DNA from 3 places in the Billgrantia sp. NRB1 genome. Region 2 is predicted to be linked to each of the others. Evidence: predicted binding sites of a transcription regulator. Region 2 holds the regulator's gene; each other region holds the start of a gene.

Region 1 (3,271 bases), 2.0 Mb from region 2:
CAACACCCTGGAGGCCATCGGCCAGACCGTCGAGGTGCACCACCACGAGGTGTCCAACGCCGGCCAGAACGAGATCGGCGTCAAGTTCAACACCCTGGTGAAGAAGGCCGACGAGCTGCAGGAGATGAAGTACGTGGTCCACAACGTGGCTCACGCCTACGGCAAGACCGCCACCTTCATGCCCAAGCCGCTGGTGGGTGACAACGGCTCCGGCATGCACGTCCACCAGTCGTTCTGGAAGGATGGCGTCAACCAGTTCGCCGGTGACGAGTACGCCGGGCTCTCCGAGATGGCGCTCTACTACATCGGCGGCATCATCAAGCACGCCCGTGCCCTGAACGCCTTCACCAACGCCTCCACCAACTCCTACAAGCGTCTGGTGCCTGGCTTCGAGGCGCCGGTGATGCTGGCCTACAGCGCCCGCAACCGGTCTGCCTCCATTCGTATCCCCTACACCGCGAGCCCCAAGGGCAAGCGCATCGAGGCCCGCTTCCCGGACCCGACCGCCAACCCCTACCTGTGCTTCGCGGCAATGCTGATGGCCGGTATCGACGGCATCAAGAACAAGATTCATCCCGGCGACGCCATGGACAAGAACCTCTATGACCTGCCGCCGGAAGAGGGCAAGGCCGTGCCCACCGTGGCCGAGAGCCTCGACCAGGCGCTGGCCTCCCTGGACGCCGATCGTGGCTTCCTCACCGAGGGCGGCGTGTTCACCGACGAGATGATCGATGCCTATATCGAGCTGAAGATGGAAGACGTCGAGCGCCTGCGAATGACCACCCATCCGGTCGAGTTCGACCTGTACTACAGCTGCTGAAGCGGACGGCCGCCCCAGGGCTGGCCGCACCGTACCTGCATGGGGGTTCCGCCACGGTGGAACCCCTTTTTGTCGTACACTCTCCAAGGAGAAGGTGCCGGTCAGGCGTGGCGAAGGCGGCCAAGAGAGTCGGCGAGGCGTCGGCGGGCGGCGTGGAGAGCGACGAAGAGGACTTCCGGTATGAGCAAGGCGTTGGCGTGTCTGGCCCTGGGGCTGATGATGATGGCCACATCGGCGCTGGCCACTACCATCTATCGCACCACCGATGCCCAGGGTAACGTGACCTTTACCGACCGGCCCGATCTCGGCGGCGAGCAGGTGGAACTGGCGCCCCTGACGGTGGTGCCCTCGCGGGGGGAAGTGCGCTCGGCGGAGCCGGAGCGGGTGGAGGGCCGCGAGGCGCCGCGTCGTGACCCGGCCCCGGGGCAGCCCTTCATGCCCTATGATACCTTCCGCATCGTCTCGCCGGAGCACGAAGAGACCCTGCCCACCGGCTACGCCGGTGATGTCGCGGTGGAGCTGGCCATCGAGCCGGCGCTTCGTGAAGACCATCAGGTGCGGCTGCTGGTCGGCGGCGAGGTCAGCCAGTCGGCCATGCATACCAGTGCCTTCATGCTTACCGGCCTCTACCGCGGCGAGCATGTGCTGCAGGCCGAGCTGCTGGATGCCAGCGGTGAGGTGCGCCACCGCACCGAGCCGGTGACACTCTATGTGCAGCGCGCCAGCGTCAACCTGCCCCAGAACCCCAACCGCCCCGATTAGCTCGCCCCTCGCCGGGCACCCCCGCCGCTTTGCCCGGACGGCACTCCCAGGCCCTGTCGCGACAAGCCGCGCGATGACGGTCGCGATGAGGCCGAAGCGGCAGATGGCGGGCCCGCGGCGCGCTTCCAGGAGCAGCGCCGCCGCGACGGGCCATCGCTCGAGCGCCACCTGTTTCGCGACCCTTGAGCGGGACGGTGTGTCCGTCAGAGGTGGCGTATCAGGGCAGTGCTCTTCTCACTGGTGTGCACCCGCCCTGGCGGCGCACTATATTGGTGCAATAACCTCGGGTGCGAAAGCACCGAAACGGCGCCGGGCCGCGGAAACGCTGGTTGGCGCGCTTCTTGCTTCTTTCTAGCTGAGTGCCGGCGCCCTTGCAGGGCAGCGCCGCGCCAGTTGCCGCTTCATGATTGCCCGGGGAGGCACGAAGTGGGTGCAAGCCTCTATTCAAGGATAGGCCACCATGTACCAACGCCTGATGGAACATCTCACCACCGCGGTGCTGCTGCTCGATGACGGCTTGCGGCTGAGCTGGATGAATCCGGCCGCCGAGGCGCTGCTGGCGGTCAGCCTGGGGCGGGTCACGGGGGTGCCGCTGTCGTCATTGGCCGCCGACGACGATGGCATGGTGGCGGTGCTGGCCAAGGCCCGCGATGGGTTTCATCCCTTCACCCAGCGTGAGGTCAGGCTGACTCTGGTCACTGGCGCCACGCTCACCGTCGACTATACGGTAACGCCGCTGTCTGCCAGCGAGCTGCTGGTGGAGATGGAGCCTCGCGACCGGCTGCTGCGCATCTCCCGGGAGGAGGCGCTGCTCAATCGTCAGGAGGCGATCAAGGTACTCTCCCGCGGGCTCGCCCACGAGGTAAAGAACCCGCTGGGCGGCATTCGCGGCGCTGCTCAGCTGCTCGAGCGGGACCTGCACGACCCGGCGCTGGCCGAGTTCACCCATATCATCATTGAGGAGGTCGACCGGCTGCGCGACCTGGTGGATTCGATGCTTGGGCCGAATCGGCTGGCGCGCCATGAGTCGCTCAACGTCCACAAGGTGCTCGAGCGAGTGCGTGCCCTGCTGGTGGCCGAGACGCCCGAGGTGCAGATCAGCCGCGATTACGATCCCAGTCTGCCGGACTTTCCCGGCGATGAGGCGCAGATGATCCAGGCCGTGCTCAACGTGGCCCGCAATGCCGTGGAGGCCATGGCCGCGGCGGGAACCGAGGCGCCCTGCCTGCAGCTGCGGACCCGGGCGCGCCGCCAGTTCACGCTTGGCGCCGAGCGGCACCGCCTGGTCTGCGAAGTGGCCCTGATCGACAACGGCCCCGGCATTCCCCAAGAGATGCAGGAAACCCTCTTCTATCCCATGGTATCGGGCCGGGCCGACGGCAGCGGGCTGGGGCTGTCCATCGCCCAGGGCATTCTGCATCAGCACCAGGGGCTGATCGAATGCGACTCACGGCCCGGCCACACCGAATTTCGACTACTGATTCCGCTGGAGAAGCGCCATGACTGATGTCGCACGCGTGGTGATTGTCGACGACGATCGCGCCATTCGCTGGGTGCTGGAGCGTGCCCTGGCCCAGCCCGACCTCGAGGTCGAGAGCATCGAGCGCGCCGACAAGGCCTTGGGACGCCTGCTGGACGACCCGCCGGACGTGCTGGTCACCGATATCCGCATGCCCGGCATCGATGGGC
Region 2 (3,271 bases):
GCCGCCGCGTGGTTCACGATATCAGCCTGACCATCGAGCAGGGCAGCATCGTCGGCCTGCTCGGCCCCAACGGCGCCGGCAAGACCACCTCCTTCTATATGATCGTGGGCCTGGTACGCGCCGATGCCGGCACGGTGCATATCGACGATCGCGATCTCTCCGGCGCCGCCATGCACGAGCGCGCCAGGGCCGGGATCGGCTACCTGCCGCAGGAGGCCTCGATCTTTCGCAAGCTATCGGTGGCCGACAACATCATGGCCATTCTCGAGACCCGCAAGGATCTGGACCGCAGCGGCCGCCAGGCGCGCCTCGAGGGCCTGCTCGAAGACTTCCATGTCACCCACATTCGCGACAACCTCGGTATGAGCCTTTCCGGCGGCGAGCGCCGGCGAGTGGAGATTGCCCGGGCGCTCGCCACCGAGCCCGCCTTCATCCTGCTCGACGAGCCTTTCGCCGGCGTCGACCCCATCTCCGTGGGCGAGATCAAGGGCATCATTCGCCAGCTCAAGGCGCGGGACATCGGCGTGCTGATCACCGACCACAACGTGCGCGAAACGCTGGATATCTGCGACACCGCCTACATCGTCGGCGACGGTCAGATCATCGCCGAAGGCGACGCCGAAGCCATCCTCACCAACCGGCGGGTGCGCGAGGTATATCTGGGCGAGGACTTTCGCCTCTAATCCTATATTGATCGCAACATGCTGATATGAATGTTATTGCGCCACCTCGGCACACAGATTGCGCCTGGTATACTTATTGCAAGAAATTTATCGAAGAGTCTCTTGCATGTCACCCGGCCGCGGTCTAGGGTGGGGCTTTTCGGCAAATGAGCAACGTCTCTCATGGCCATGAAAGCTTCTCTGCAACTGCGCGTCGGCACTCAGCTGACCATGACCCCTCAGCTGCAGCAGGCCATCGCCCTGCTGCAGCTCTCCACCCTGGACCTGCGCCAGGAGATCCAGCAGGCGCTCGAGTCCAACCCCATGCTGGAGCTCGACGACGGCTTCGGCGAACAGCAGGTCAGCGAGACCCCCGAGGACGACTGGGCCAGCGAGATTCCCAGCGAGCTCAGCACCGACAGCGACTGGTCGGACACCTACCAGGACCTGGGCGCGCCCGCCGGGGGCGAGGGCCCCGACTTCGAGCGCCAGGCCGAGGGCCAGAGCCTCAATGGCCACCTGGTCTGGCAGCTGGCCATGACCGACCTGGAGCCGCGTCAGCGACTGATTGCCGAGAGCCTGATCGACGCTGTGGACGGCGCCGGCTACCTGGCCCAACCGCTGGAAGAGATCCGCGACGGCCTTCGCCAGCAGGGACTCGAGGGCCTGCCGACCCGCGAGGTCGAGCAGGTGCTGCTGCGCCTGCAGCAGTTCGAGCCGACCGGCGTCTTCTCCCGCGACCTGCGTGAATGCCTGATGCTGCAGCTAGGGGCGCTGCCGGACGACACGCCCCTGCTGCCCCAGGCGCGGCGCCTGGTCCGTCAGTTCCTGGAGGCCCTGGCCGCCGATGACCGCCGGCTCCTCAAGCGTCGCCTGGGCCTTGAGGATGCCGAGCTGGACGCGGTCATCCGCCTGATCCGCACCCTCGACCCCCGCCCCGGCAGCGCCTACGGCGAGGTGGGCAGCGACTACGTCATCCCCGATCTGGTGGCCCTGCACGACCACCGCGGCTGGCGCATCGAGCTCAACGCCGAAGCGCTCCCGCGGCTGCGCATCCAGCCCGACTATATGGCCCTGGTGCGTCGCGCCGACAAAAGCCAGGACAACCAGTTTCTCAAGGATCACCTGCAGGAAGCTCGCTGGCTGATGAAGAGCCTGGTCAGCCGTAACGATACCCTGCTGCGCGTCGGTCGCGAGATCATGGCCCGCCAGATCGACTTCCTCGAGCAGGGCGAGGAGGCCATGAAGCCGCTGGTGCTGGCCGATATCGCCCAGGCCGTGGAGATGCACGAGTCGACCATTTCCCGGGTCACCACCCAGAAGTACATCCACACCCCCCGGGGCGTGTTCGAGCTGAAGTTTTTCTTCTCCAGCCAGGTCGGCGGCGAGGGCGAGGGTGACGCCCACTCCAGCACGGCGATTCGCGCCCGCATCCGCAAGCTGGTGCAGGGAGAAGCGCCTCGCAAGCCCCTGTCGGACAGCCGCCTGGTGGACCTGCTGGCCGAGGACGGCATCCGCGTGGCCAGACGCACGGTAGCGAAGTATCGCGAGGCCCTGGGCATTCCCTCCTCGAGCGAGCGCAAGCGCTTCAAATGACGCCGTTCGCCGCCGCGCCCGACCCCCGTGGCGAGGCGCTGAAACAGGGGGTTTGCAAGGCAGGAAAAAGGGTTACAATCGAATCACCACACGAAAGACGAAGGAGCCTGCCATGCAAGTCAATATCACCGGCCACCATGTAGAGCTGACCGATGCCCTGCGCGACTATGTTGACGAGAAACTCACTCGCGTGCAGCGCCATTATGACAACATCACCAATGTGCAGGTGACGCTCTCCGTGGAGAAAGAGCGCCAGCAGGCCGCCTGCACCCTGCATGCCGCCGGTGCCGACCTTCATGCCGAAGCCATGGACGCCGACATGTATGCCGCCATCGATGCGTTGACCGACAAGCTCGACCGCCAGCTGGTCAAGCACAAGGAAAAAGCACAGGCCCGCGCCCAGGGCGCCGGCGCTCGCTGATTCCCCATGACACTGGAAACCATCCTGCCCCCCGAACGCACCCTGTTCGGGGTTCCCGGCGGCAGCAAGAAGCGGGTGCTGGAGTTTTTCAGCACCTTCATTGCCCAGAACACCCCGAGCCTGGATAGCCAGGAGGTCTTCGACCGGCTGATCGGCCGGGAGCGCCTGGGCAGCACGGGCATCGGCAACGGCGTGGCCATCCCCCATGCGAGAAGCCCCCACTGCCACGCTCCGGTGGCCGCCTTTCTCAGGCTTGCCGACCCCATCGAATTCGACGCCATCGACGGCGAGCCAGTCGATCTGGTCTTCGTGCTGCTGGTCCCGGAGGAGGCCGACGATACCCATCTGGCGCTGCTGGGCCAGGTGGCCGGCATCATGAACGACGTCGAGACCCGCACGGCCCTGCGCAAGAGCGCCAGTCAGCGGGAGCTGCATGAGCGCCTGATCGAGGCGATCCGACGACAGGCAGCCACCTGACACCCACGCAATCGGGCCACCCGGCCAGCACAACGACCAGGAGACCCGCATGCAGCTCGTCATCATCAGCGGCCGCTCAGGCTCGGGCAAGTCGATCGCCCTACAGGCCCTCGAG
Region 3 (3,271 bases), 790 kb from region 2:
ATGCCTTCGCCGGCGATGACTTCGGTGCCGGGGCCGATGACGATCTCCACGTCGGGCTGGGTATCGGGGTTGCCGGCCTTGCCGATGGCACTGATCCGCCCGGCCTGGATCCCGACGTCCGCCTTGACGATGCCCCACCAGTCGAGGATCAGGGCGTTGGTGATCACGCTGTCCATCACGCTGTCGTCGTCGCGCTGACTCTGGCCCATGCCGTCGCGGATTACCTTGCCGCCGCCGAACTTCACCTCCTCGCCGTAGTGGGTGGCGTCTCGCTCCACCTCGATCCACAGCTCGGTGTCGCCCAGGCGCACCCGGTCGCCCACCGTGGGGCCGTACATATCGGCATAGGCCTGTCTCGAGATCTTCATGACTTGCCTCCTTCCAGCGCACCCATCACCTTGCCGCGGAAGCCGTAGATCTCCCGCTCCCCCGCAAAGGGGATCAGGACCACCTCGCGGGTCTGGCCCGGCTCGAAGCGGATCGCCGTGCCGGCGGCCACGTCGAGGCGATGGCCGCGGGACTTGTCGCGGTCGAAGACCAGCGCCGGGTTGGTCTCGGCGAAATGGTAGTGGGAGCCGACCTGGATCGGCCGGTCGCCGGTATTGGCCACCTCGACGGTGATCCGTTCGCGCCCTTCACACAGCGCGATCTCACCGTCCTGCAACTGATACTCACCGGGAATCATGGCGTTGCTCCCTCCTGCAGCCAGTTTTAGACAATCGGACTATGAACGGTGACCAGCTTGGTGCCGTCCGGGAAGGTGGCCTCCACCTGCACCTCGTCGACCATCTCGGCCACCCCCTCCATGACGTCGTCGCGGCCGAGGATCTCGCGACCGTAGCTCATCAGCTCGGCCACGCTGCGCCCGTCCCGGGCGCCCTCCATGATCTCGAAGCTGATCAGCGCCACCGCCTCGGGGTAGTTGAGCTTCAGACCGCGTGCGCGGCGTCGCTCGGCCAGCTGAGCCGCCAGAAAGAGCATCAGTTTGTCCTTGTCGCGGGGGGTCAGTTCCATGGCGTCCTCTCGTCGGTGAAGGTGGGGAATCAGGTCAGCCAGATCCGCGGGATCTGGGCCTCGAGGCCCAGCAGCCGCGGGCGCAGCACCCGCCAGGCGGCCTCGCAGAGCGACCAGGCCTCCCGGCGCTCATCGCCCAGGTAGCGCAGCAGCAACACGCCGTGGCGCACGGTCACCGCCCAGCGGGGCGAGGCGGGGAGCGACGAGCGCAGCGCCTCGATGGCCTCGGGCTCGTCGTTCAGCCCCACCGCCCAGAGAGTCGCCTGGACGCTGGCGCCCCCCTGCCCCCAGCGCCCCATGAAGCGCGGGTGGGCCGGGTCCAGCGGCTGGCGCTCCAGCCACAGGGACCTGCCGTCGCGGGTGAGGCGAAAGCGCTGCTCGAGGCGACCGGAGCGATAGGGCAGCTCGCTTGCCGGGCGCCCCAGGGCCAGCACCTCCCAGCCCAGGCAGCGGGCGGCGCCGGAAAGCGCCAGGGTGGTGGCCTGCTCTCCCCGGGAGCCGTCGAAGGCGATGGTCTCCTGGGGCAGCCACTCCAGGGTGCCGCCATCGTCGACCGCGAGGTCGGTGGCCTGGCGCCAGGCCACTCCGTGGCTGTCGGCGCGATAGAGCTTGTTGGCCGCCGGCGTGGTGAGCAGCGCCTGGGCGCCCGCCTCGACCCGCGCCGAGATGGTCAGGGCATCGCCGCTGACCAGGCCCCCCGGCGGATGGAGCAGGTAAAGGTGGCAGGCGCCCAGGCGACCCTCCGGGTAAAAGGGGCGCTGGACCCGCAGCGGCCCCTGGTGGCGCGCCCTCGCCAACCTCGTGACTCCATCCCGCGCCTCGAAGCCAAGCTCGAGAGAAGCGTGCCAGCGACGCCCGTCATCGAAGCGATGGCCGGAGTCCGTCAACGGGCTGGCATCCGGGGCTGTCTCAATCGCGGTCATGGGCGGCTCGTGCTTCAGGGTATCTATCCAAGAAGAGCAAGGGACGTACCAGAACGGGCAAGGATTTTTTTTTCTACTTATATTCAGCAACTTGAATCAACACCCAGCTGCACTGCGTCGCTCCGACGCCCCGCCACGGTGCACAGTCAGGGCTCCCCACGCACCCCATAAGTGCACTGGGGCGTGCAGACTGCCCATATAGGTGCACGCACCCTGCCGCCACAGGAGGCGCGGTACAGCATGACCTAGACTGTCAGATGCTCCCTGATCAGGGCATCCGAGAGCTCGGAGATCTCGCCTTTCGCCACCGGCCGTCCCCGGTCCATGATCACGAAGCGATCGGCATAGCGGCAAGCGAAGGGCAGCTTCTGCTCCACCAGCAGCACGGTGAGGCCGTCCTCGGCGATCAGCCGACGGATTACCTCACCGATCTGGGTGACGATATTGGGCTGAATGCCCTCTCCCGGCTCGTCGAGGATCAGCAGGCGCGGCTCGATCACCAGCGCCCGGCCGATGGCCAACTGCTGCTGCTGCCCCCCGGAAAGATCGCCGCCGCGGCGGTGCTTCATCTCCTGAAGCACCGGGAAGAGCTCATAGATGCGCGCCGGAATCGTCCTGCGGCCGTCGCCCCGGGCGGCAAGCCCCGTGCGCAGATTCTCCTCCACGGTAAGCAGCGGGAAGATCTGTCGCCCCTGAGGCACATAGCCGATGCCCAGCCGCGAGCGCGCCTCCACGCGCCGCTTGGTCAGCTCCACGTCGTCGGCGTAGCGGATGCTGCCAGAGGCCACCCTCACCTCGCCCATGATCGCCTTCATCAGGGTGGTCTTGCCCACCCCGTTGCGGCCCATCACGCAGGTGCACTCCCCCGCCGGCACCTCGAGGTCCAGGTCCCAGAGGGTGTGGCTTTCGCCGTAGTACTGATTGAGCTTGTCGATACTCAGCATCACGCCACCTCCTCATCGGCCTCGGCCCCCAGATAGACCTCGATCACCCTCGGGTCGCTGGCCACCTGATCCATGGTGCCCTCGGCCAGCACGCTGCCCTGATGGAGCACCGTCACCTGGCGGGCGATGGAGCGCACAAAGCCCATATCGTGCTCGACGACAACGACGGACTGCTTGCCGGCAAGGCCTGTCAGCAGCTCCGCGGTCCGCTCCATCTCCTGTTCTGTCATACCGGCCACCGGCTCATCGACGAGCAACAGCCTGGGACGCTGCATCAGCAGCATGCCGATCTCCAGCCACTGCTTTTGGCCGTGGGAGAGGATCCCCGCCGACCGGCTTCGCAGCGCGGTGAGGCCAATGGTCACGAGCACCTCATCGATACGATCACGT

What was found. The regulator sigma-54, encoded in region 2, starts transcription at its own class of promoters, with help from an activator protein. The targets are predictions, from matches to a motif close to TGGCACNNNNNTTGCTNT.
Region 1: glnL (nitrogen regulation protein NR(II)) is a predicted target of sigma-54. The motif match lies at 1,913-1,930, and genes of this name have one in related genera.
Region 3: ACZIYR_RS08295 (urease accessory protein UreD) is a predicted target of sigma-54. The motif match lies at 1,971-1,988, and genes of this name have one in related genera.

Annotation. Positions count from the first base shown of each region.
Region 1 covers NZ_CM167783.1:387,776-391,046, forward strand. The annotation lists gene glnA (glutamate--ammonia ligase) at 1-820, shown strand, start outside; gene ACZIYR_RS01710 (DUF4124 domain-containing protein) at 1,001-1,582, shown strand; gene glnL (nitrogen regulation protein NR(II)) at 2,043-3,089, shown strand; gene ntrC (nitrogen regulation protein NR(I)) at 3,082-3,271, shown strand, end outside.
Region 2 covers NZ_CM167783.1:2,622,886-2,626,156, forward strand. The annotation lists gene lptB (LPS export ABC transporter ATP-binding protein) at 1-683, shown strand, start outside; gene ACZIYR_RS11950 (RNA polymerase factor sigma-54) at 846-2,258, shown strand; gene hpf (ribosome hibernation-promoting factor, HPF/YfiA family) at 2,371-2,679, shown strand; gene ptsN (PTS IIA-like nitrogen regulatory protein PtsN) at 2,686-3,156, shown strand; gene rapZ (RNase adapter RapZ) at 3,206-3,271, shown strand, end outside.
Region 3 covers NZ_CM167783.1:1,832,524-1,835,794, reverse strand. The annotation lists gene ureC (urease subunit alpha) at 1-368, opposite strand, end outside; gene ACZIYR_RS08305 (urease subunit beta) at 365-685, opposite strand; gene ACZIYR_RS08300 (urease subunit gamma) at 712-1,014, opposite strand; gene ACZIYR_RS08295 (urease accessory protein UreD) at 1,044-1,937, opposite strand; gene urtE (urea ABC transporter ATP-binding subunit UrtE) at 2,183-2,881, opposite strand; gene urtD (urea ABC transporter ATP-binding protein UrtD) at 2,881-3,271, opposite strand, start outside.